Rheinheimera salexigens: one gene and its partners. The protein of the gene in region 2 binds, or shares a complex with, the protein of the main gene of each other region. Links are inferred from orthologs where the notes say so. Each region holds a gene or a part of one and is shown on either strand. Other genes may lie near its edges.

The links.
Region 1: the proteins of holB (region 2) and holA are in contact, whole or in part, in a cryo-EM structure (PDB 8GIZ), measured with the Escherichia coli proteins. The link is inferred for Rheinheimera salexigens from one-to-one orthologs.
Region 3: the proteins of holB (region 2) and dnaX are in contact, whole or in part, in a cryo-EM structure (PDB 8GIZ), measured with the Escherichia coli proteins. The link is inferred for Rheinheimera salexigens from one-to-one orthologs.

Annotation. Positions count from the first base shown.
Region 1 is NZ_MKEK01000001.1:3,148,342-3,151,455, forward strand. Bases 112-3,064 are described here. They hold holA (DNA polymerase III subunit delta), read left to right. Parts: upstream 112-1,045; coding sequence 1,046-2,083; downstream 2,084-3,064. Other genes in these bases: leuS (leucine--tRNA ligase), read left to right, coding at 112-565; BI198_RS14505 (LPS-assembly lipoprotein LptE), read left to right, coding at 567-1,046; nadD (nicotinate-nucleotide adenylyltransferase), read left to right, coding at 2,076-2,717; rsfS (ribosome silencing factor), read left to right, coding at 2,798-3,064. Also shown: more of leuS, read left to right, coding at 1-111; more of rsfS, read left to right, coding at 3,065-3,114. UniProt on the Escherichia coli protein: Part of the beta sliding clamp loading complex, which hydrolyzes ATP to load the beta clamp onto primed DNA to form the DNA replication pre-initiation complex.
Region 2 is NZ_MKEK01000001.1:1,818,821-1,821,947, forward strand. What follows is about bases 95-3,060. They hold holB (DNA polymerase III subunit delta'), read left to right. Parts: upstream 95-1,098; coding sequence 1,099-2,022; downstream 2,023-3,060. Other genes in these bases: mltG (endolytic transglycosylase MltG), read left to right, coding at 95-416; tmk (dTMP kinase), read left to right, coding at 418-1,098; BI198_RS08355 (PilZ domain-containing protein), read left to right, coding at 2,034-2,360; BI198_RS08360 (TatD family hydrolase), read left to right, coding at 2,454-3,060. In the rest of the region: more of mltG, read left to right, coding at 1-94; more of BI198_RS08360, read left to right, coding at 3,061-3,127. UniProt on the Escherichia coli protein: Part of the beta sliding clamp loading complex, which hydrolyzes ATP to load the beta clamp onto primed DNA to form the DNA replication pre-initiation complex.
Region 3 is NZ_MKEK01000001.1:3,027,588-3,030,757, forward strand. What follows is about bases 32-3,040. They hold dnaX (DNA polymerase III subunit gamma/tau), read right to left. Parts: upstream 2,700-3,040; coding sequence 363-2,699; downstream 32-362. Other genes in these bases: BI198_RS13935 (YbaB/EbfC family nucleoid-associated protein), read right to left, coding at 32-192; apt (adenine phosphoribosyltransferase), read right to left, coding at 2,745-3,040. Outside these bases: more of BI198_RS13935, read right to left, coding at 1-31; more of apt, read right to left, coding at 3,041-3,170. UniProt on the Escherichia coli protein: Part of the beta sliding clamp loading complex, which hydrolyzes ATP to load the beta clamp onto primed DNA to form the DNA replication pre-initiation complex.

The DNA of each region.
Region 1 (3,114 bases), 1.3 Mb from region 2 along the record:
TTATGCCCTAGTCGCTAATTTTGTTAAAGCCGGTAAGGTGGCTGAACTTAATTTAACCGCACTTAACTCTGAGCAAAAAATATTACGCCGCGAGCTACATAAAACCATTACTAAAGTATCCGATGATATTGGTCGGCGTTATACCTTTAATACTGCTATTGCGGCAGTGATGGAATTATCTAATAAGCTACAAAAAGCCAGTTTAGTCACCGAGCTAGACCGTGCTGTTATGCAAGAAGCCTTATTAGCCACATTACAAATGTTAAACCCTATGATCCCGCACGTAGCGCAATATTTATGGCAGCAACTTGGCCAAAAACAACATATTGAGCAAAGCCAATGGCCAGTAGTCGATACTAACGCCTTAGTTGAAGATGAAAAGCTGGTAGTGGTGCAAGTGAACGGTAAAGTGCGCGGTAAAGTAACAGTTGCTGCCAGTGCCGATCAAGAAAGTGTGCTAAATAGCGCTAAAGCAGATGACAATGTGGGTCGCCACTTAGAAGGTGTGACTATTCGTAAAGTGATATATGTACCAGGAAAGTTACTTAACTTGGTGGTTGGCTAATATGGCCCGCGCGTTAGGCTTACTGATACTGGCGAGCAGTTTACTGCTCACCAGTTGTGGCTTTCATTTACGGGGTAACCTACCGCTAAGCCATTTTCCAGCTATGTATATTCAAAGTGATCGCCACTCAGAATTAGCTCAATTAGTCAGTGCTAAGTTACAGCATAATAAAGTGCAGTTGTTGGATAGCATGCAACAAACTGCACCTATGCTGCAGCTGGTAAGCGACTCATTAGAACGGCGAACCTTATCGTTATTTCCAAACGGCCAAGTAGCAGAATATGAACTGATCTATAAAGTGCGGTATGCGTTAACGATGCCAGATGCTGAACCGCAATTTTATCAGTTTGAATTATTCCGCGACTATCAAGACGACCCTAATCAGGCGCTGGCTAAAGCTAAAGAGCTGGATTTGATGCTAGGCGAGCTACGTGAACAAGCCGCTAATCGCATACTTCGTCAATTATCGCGGCTGCATTAATGCAAAAGCTGTATGCCAATCAACTGGCAACTCATTTACAACAGCCTTTAGCCGGCTGTTATTTGATTTTTGGTGAAGAACCCTTACAAAAGTTAGAAGCAATTGATGCGCTACGGTTAGCGGCTAAAGCGCAAGGCTTTTCAGAGCGCATCAGTTTAGTGGCCGATGCGCAATTTGATTGGCAACAGCTGGAAGCAGAACTGCAAGCCATGTCGCTATTTTCTGAGCGGCGCTTAATTGAGTTAGAACTCGCGCAGCAAAAATTAAGCCCTGCTGCCAATGACAGCCTAAAGCGGCTGCCCGATTTATTAAACCCTGATATCGTGTTGCTAATCCATGGTGAACGTGGCCTAAATGATGTCAGTAAGCTAGTGTGGTTTAAGCAACTGCAAACTCACGCCGTACAAGTCGGCATTTATCAGCTAGATGATAAACAAAGCCAGCAATGGCTAAATCAGCGTGCACGACAACTGCAACTACAGCTAACACCTGATGCCATAGCCTTATTACAACACCATTGTGCCAGTAACTTACTCGCGGCCAGACAAGAATTAGAAAAGCTGGCACTTAGCGGTATTAAGCAAACCATAGACGCCGCAGTATTAGAGCAATTTTTGGCTGACCATTCGCATTTTACGGTGTTTCAATTAGTGGATGCCATGCTTGCAGGCCAAGCCGACGAAGCCCTACATCGTTTACAGCGCTTACATCAGCAAGATATTGAGCCGGTTATTATTGCTTGGCAATTGCAAAAAGAAGTGCTGCAATTACAACAGCTGCAGCAAAGCCAACAACCTTTAGCGCAAACCTTTAAGCAACTGGCTATTTGGCCTAAGCGGCAACCGCAATATCAACAAGCCTTAGCCCGCTTGCCCGCTAAGTGGTTAGATTTTTTGTTGCTTGAATTAGCAGCGTTCGATCGGTTATATAAAAGCGGCCAGCTTAATAATACCGAAATTGCCTTAAGCCACTTAGTGCTGTTGTTTATTACACCGGTGGCAAAAAACTTTAGCTTACAACAGGCACAATATGACTAAGCAGATTAATTTGCTCGGTGGTACTTTTGATCCTATCCACATTGGTCACATTGGCATTGCCCGCGCGGTGGCTAAAGAGTGCCATTTAAACCGGGTTGATCTGATGCCGTGCCATTTACCACCACATCGACAAAGCCCTGGTGTCAGCGCAGAGCATAGATTGAATATGGTTAAGTTAGCCACTGCCCCCTACCCTGAGTTAGGCGTAGAGAATATTGAGCTAAAACGTACCACGCTGTCTTACACCGCTGAGACAATTAGACTATTACGCCAGCAGCATCCATCAGCTACCCTGAATTTAATTATTGGTATGGACTCGCTAACGCGGTTTTGTAGTTGGCATCAATGGCAAACTATTCTTAATCATGCCAATTTAATTGTCTGCCGCCGTCCTGGTTATACTGTTGAACAAGGCGATGCTGCTAAGCTTTTAGCCCAATATCGCTGTCAGTCTTTAGCCCAATTTCAACAACAACAAAATGGTAGTATCTGGCTTAGTGCAAACGATATGATCCCAATTTCGGCTACCGAGTTACGCATGGCGTTACAGCAACAACAACCGGTACAAAAATGGTTAACCACGGATGTACTCGGTTACATTCGGCAACACCAGCTCTATCAAGGCTTAAACTAAAAACGATTAGCACAGGTATAAAGTATTGCTTAGGCTTTTTATGTTAAAATACCTGCTTAAACATTAAATGAGGAATTAGGGTGCAATCCAGCGAACTATTGAGTTTTATTATCGATAAAGCCGACGATATGAAAGGTCGCGATATCATAACAGTAGATGTTAGAGATAAATCGACGGTCACTGACTATATGGTAGTGTGTTCGGGAACTTCTACCCGCCATACTAAGTCTATAGCTACTTATATTGCCAATGAAATGAAAAAAGTTGATGTGCAAGCTTTAGGCATGGAAGGTCAGGCTTCAGGGGATTGGGTTCTGCTAGATATGGGCAGCGTTGTACTCCATGTCATGATTGACGAAATGCGTCAGCATTATCAATTAGAAAAACTTTGGGATGC
Region 2 (3,127 bases):
GCCAAGTCGATTTGCCAATACAGCACCCATATGAGTTGCTAACGTTGGCTTCTATTGTCGAAAAAGAAAGCAGTTATATTCCTGAAAGAGCAAAAGTTAGCTCGGTATTTGTTAATCGTTTACGTAAAAATATGCGCCTGCAAACCGATCCTACCGTCATTTATGGTATTAAAGACTTTGACGGTGACATTAAACGTAGTGATTTACGTAATCCACATCCTTATAATACGTATCGCCATGCAGGCTTACCGCCTGGTCCTATTTCGTTGGTCAGCGAAACTGCTTTAATGGCGGCAGCGCAACCCGAAGCGACGGATTTATATTATTTTGTCAGTAAAGGCGATGGTAGCCATCAGTTTTCAACCAGTTTAGAGCAGCATAATGCTGCAGTACAAAAATATATTTTCGGAAAATAACATGCAAACTAACATGCAATCGTCTAAGAAAAACACCTTACAAAATAAGGCCCAGTTTATCGTTGTTGAAGGGCTAGAAGGCAGTGGTAAAAGCTCAGCTATTGCCTTAGTTCAGCATTGGTTGCAGCAGAAAGGTCATGATGTTATTTGCACACGTGAGCCAGGTGGCACACCAATGGCCGAACAAATACGTAACCTAGTAAAGCAAGTGTCTGACGAAGTGGTGTCACCCACCACTGAATTATTATTAATGTACGCCGCACGTATGCAGTTAATGACTAATGTCATTACTCCCGCTTTAACCGCGGGTAAAACGGTACTAGCCGACCGACATGATATGTCATCACGGGCTTACCAAGGTGGTGGTAGGCAGTTAGACGAAGCTTTTATTAACGACTTACGTCGGGCGGTATTGTCTGAGCATACCCCTGATATCACCCTGTATTTAGATATTGATCCTAAAATAGGCTTACAACGTGCGCTGGAGCGTGGCAAGTTAGATCGAATCGAATTAGAACAGCTGGCATTCTTTGAGCGTACGCGAGAAAAGTATCAACAAATTGCGGCCAATGAATCCAATGTTTTTACTATCGATGCAAGCCAAGCTATTGAACAAGTGCATGCTGATATTATATCCGTGTTAAATGCACAAGTTGCACCTCACACTCAGGCCACTTTATAAATGTTACCTTGGTTACAGCCTTATCAAGCTCAATTCAGGGCATTAATGGCTAAAAGTAGTTTAGCCCATGCTTTGTTATTTACTGGTCCAGAGGGCGTAGGGAAAACCACCTTAGCTAATTGGTTAATTGCTAGTTTGCTCTGTACCAATACAACAAGTACTAATGGGACCAATGCTAGCGACGCTCGACCGTGTGAACATTGTAAAAGCTGTTTATTACGCAAAGCAGGTAATCATGCAGATTTACTTATAGTCGATGCCACCAATACCAGTATTGGGGTGGATGCCGTACGCCAAATTAGTCTGTTTATGCAAAGTACCGCCCAGCAACAAAAAAATAAGCTAGTGCTACTGCGAAATGCCGAGCGATTAACTGAAGCAGCTGCAAATGCGTTATTAAAAACATTGGAAGAGCCGCCACAAAACGGCTATTTATTATTATTAAGCCCATATCCGGCACGTTTAACCGCAACATTGCTCAGTCGTTTGCAAAATTGGCCACTTGCGGCCCAATTTGATAGCCATGCCTTACATTGGTTAGAGCAGCATAGTAATAGAGCGGTGCCAGATTTTTTACTAAGCTACTGTAGTGGTGGGCCATTAAAAGCATTAAGTATGCTCGAATCAGGTAAAGCCGATAATATTCAAAGCTTGTTGCAAACATTAGAGAAGTTTTTTACCGAACAAGTTGCGTTACCAGAGGCGGTTAAGCAACTATTAGCAACGGATCAAGTAGCCGCAATATTAGGTTTTTATATACGTAAAACCTATTTACCTCAATTATTACAGCATAATGCTGAGCGTTTACCCTTAGCGCATCAGTACTATATGCGTTGGTGCCGTGACGAGCAGAACATTTTAGGGCAGAATAAGTCACTAGCACTGAGTGCTTTATTAACGGAGCTACGGCGTTTACGTCATTAAGCGGAGAGAAAATGGACGAACTATCTATTGGTTTTAGTGATTTAAAAGAATTGTATCGTAGTTATATGCCGTTTTTAAAACATGGCGGTTTATTTATACGCACCGGTACCGGTTACAAAATGGGCCAGTCATTAGCTTTAACGGTTACCTTACCTGATGCTTTAGAGTCAATTTCTGTTTCAGGAAAAGTTGCCTGGATATCGCCACATGGCTCGCAAAGTGCTATGCCGGCAGGTGTTGGCATTGCTTTTATCGATGATAAACAGCAGTTCAGCGCGAAAATTGAAAAACTGGTTGGCCAATATTCAGCATCTGGTGAAGCGACTTATACCATGTAAGTTTCCCCCCTTAAACTACTTGCCAAAAGCAAGTTAGATTAATGGGTACTATATTTATGGGTTTTTATTGTTTAGTTAAATAGAGGTTTAATCTTGTTTGTTGATTCACACTGTCATTTAGATCTATTAGAGCTGGATAAGCTTGGTTTAACTTTAGATCAAGTCATCGCTCAGGCAACGGCCGAAAAAATTCAACATATGTTATGTGTTTGCGTCAGCTTAAGTAAGTTTGAGCAAATGGCGCAACAGGTGTCAGCTTATCCAATGGTATCGATTTCTTGCGGTGAACATCCGTTACACCAACACGATAAGGTTGATCCAGAGCAACTGCTTACCTTGTGCCAACGGCCAGAAGTTGTGGCAGTGGGCGAAACGGGATTAGATTATTTTTATTCTGTAGAAACTAAAGCTTCACAGCAAGCGGCATTTGTTAGCCATATTGAAGTGGCAAATCAAGTGAATAAACCTTTAATTATTCATACCCGTGATGCCAGAGAAGACACCTTAAGTTTAATGCGTAGCCATCATGCAGAACGTGCTGGTGGGGTATTGCACTGCTTTACAGAAACATGGGATATGGCTAAAGCCGCCATGGATATGGGGTTTTATATTTCTATCTCAGGCATTATGACATTTCGTAATGCTGACGAATTACGTGAAGTGGTAAAACAAATACCTTTAGACCGTCTATTAATAGAAACTGATGCGCCATATTTAGCACCAGTGCCTTTTAGAGGGAAAACCAACCAACCGGCTTATGTTACCGC
Region 3 (3,170 bases), 1.2 Mb from region 2 along the record:
ATCATCTTCTAACAGGCTATCGTCAATGCTAACACGGCGTACATTGTGATTACCTAACATGGTTATTTTCACTAAACCTGCACCAGACTCTCCCGTTACTTCCATGGTTGCGATTTCGGCTTGCGCTTTTTGCATTTTCTCTTGCATAGCTTGCGCTTGCTTCATGATATTGCCCATACCACCTTTAAACATAATATCGCTCTCTGTTAGTTAGTATTTAGTAATTTGTGTTACGCTTTTTTCGATTTGGTAAAGCTTAGTTTGGCAAAGCAGTGCGTATTTGCGCAGTGCTTTTGCATGACCTTAGCGCGACAAGATAAAGATTCAGTAGCATAAATACAAGTCTTGTTTGTAACACTAGATTAGTTTACTTGAATGGTATCTTCTAGCATTTGTGCCGCAAATAATTGCTGGAACTGAATAACGTTGTCATCTTGTTGCAGTAATTTATGCACATATACTCGCCGCTCAGCAACTATGCGTTGCTGAATAGCCAAAGGACTATCAGCGACTTCATCATGATAACTTATCTGTAATTGCAGACGCTGATTAAAGCTGTGCTCTAATAGTTGCTGTAAGTTTTGTCTAAACTCAGCATCGTCTAAATGTTGCTGACTTTTAGCAACACTTAACTGCATATTCTCACCTTGTAAACTGATGGCTGCATTAAGTAAAAACAACCTACTTAAACCACCGGTATCTAACTGCTCTATTCTGGCCGCCCACGCATCTACTTGGGCCGCAAATTTAATTGAAAAATTTTGCTGATTAATACTGCCATCAAATTCCGTTAATGGCGGTGTCTCTGCTTGATATTGCTGCCACATCGCATCAGCTTGGCCATTATCAAATGGCGCTAGCTCGTCATTAGGTTCATCATTCGGCTCATAGTTCGCTTCATAATTCGGCTCATCATTTAAGCCGGCAACAGCATCGTTATAGCCTGCATCATCAATAACGGCTGACTGAGCTGGTGCTGTTCTATTAGGCGTAGCCGCTTGTGTTGGTAACTGGGATGGCGAATGTACTGGCTGCTGCATGGCAGGTTGTGGCATCTGAGCCTTACTATTGGCCTGACTTTGAGGTAATGCCGGCGACGCTTCTGGCCGCACCGTTACAGCCGACTCTGCCAAGCGCGGCGCTAATGGCCGCTCAATCTTTTTTTCAGCAGCGCGGCTGTTTTGCTCTAAGCTTATGCCTCGCCTAGCCATAATGCCGGAGGTTACCGAGTCAATACCGGCATTCGGCGCTATAGCTGGCTGCTGTGGCTCTACTATGGCATCTATTGCCATCGGCTGTATTGGCAGCCGTTGTTGTTCTTGGGACGCCTCAGGTGTATCAGGTGCTAGTACTTCCTGAGAATGCGCTACTGGGCTTGCTGTTATTGCCGGTGCAGAAGCTTGAGCTAAAGACTGCGCTGGCAGCTCGGGTGTTTGCATTGGCTGCGCCACTGGCTTTGGCATAGCTGTATTTGACCCAGCAGTGCTTGACTCAGCAGTACTTGGCTCAACAGTGCTTAGTGCATCAGTTTTGGAAGCAACATGGCTACTTAGCGTTACAGGCTCTACTGCACTATTTGGGTGGCTCGGTTGGCTAATACCGCTTACTAAGTTAACGCTAGCGGGGGCAAACGCCATAGCCCGTAATAGCGCCATTTCTAAACCAATCAGGGCATCTGGGGCGTAAGCCAATTCTTTTTTACCGCTGATTAATAATTGATAATATAACTGCACTTGAGCCGGTTCTAAGCGCTGAGCTAATTGCAGAATAAAATCTGCACTTTCACTAATCGCTGCTGCCGCGGGGGTAAATTGACTTAATGCGGTTAGATGTAAAATCGACAACATATCGTCTAATACTTGCGCATAGTCATTATGTTGCTGCACCAGCGTGGCTAATTGCTGCTGTAAGCCAACCGCATCTTGGGCCAAAACAGCCTGTAATAGTTGCTCAGCCCAGCTTTGCTCTAAATAGCCCAGCATGGTTCTAATAACATCAAGCTGAATATCACTATTACTTTGGGCAATAGCTTGATCAGTCAAACTTAATGAGTCACGCAAACTGCCTTTAGCCGCTTTGGCGATTAAGTTTAATGCCGGTTCAACAAAAGGAATATTTTCTTCGGTTAATACATAGGCTAAATGCTGCGCTATTTGCGTAGGACTTAAGGCTAATAAATTAAACTGCAAACAGCGAGATAATACTGTGATCGGTAATTTTTGCGGATCAGTCGTCGCCAGTAAAAATTTAACATGCGGCGGTGGTTCTTCAAGTGTTTTAAGTAAGGCATTAAAACTATGCTTAGACAGCATATGCACTTCATCTATTAGATACACCTTAAACCGGCCACGGCTTGGCGCGTATTGCACGTTATCTAATAAATCACGGGTATCTTCTACTTTGGTGCGCGACGCGGCATCAATTTCCATTAAATCGACAAAGTTACCGGCATCAATTTCACGGCACGCTGTGCATTCACCACAAGGTGACGCCGTAATACCTAGCTCACAATTTAAACTTTTAGCAAAAATGCGGGCTATCGTGGTTTTACCTACACCGCGAGTACCGGTAAATAAATAGGCATGATGCAGCCGATTATTGGTTAAGGCATTGCTGAGCGCGTTTTTTACATGCTCTTGCCCCACTAATTGAGAAAAGTGCTGTGGACGCCACTTGCGTGCTAAAACCTGATAACTCATAACCGCTGCTTACACTCTAATAATTGCTCTAAGTCCAGACTAAGCTTATTCGTCGGCATACTCAACTAAGCTAAGCACTTTTAAATCGGCTTGCTGTAATTTTGCCACGCCACCTAAATCGGTTAAGGCAATAACAAAAGCGGCATCTTCAACAATACCACCGAGTTGACGCACTAACTTTACCGTCGCATCAATAGTGCCACCGGTTGCCAGTAAATCATCTACTAACAACACTTTGTCGCCAGCACAAATAGCATCAGCATGCAGCTCAAGCGTATCTTCACCATATTCTAATTGGTAGCTTTGGCTAATCCGATTACGCGGCAGCTTGCCGGGCTTTCTAACCGGGATAAAGGATATACCCATGGCATACGCTAAAGGCGCGCCGAAAATAAAACCACGCGACTCAGTACCAACAATTTTATCGATACCGTGGTCTTTATAAATTTCGCAAAATGCATCAATCACTTT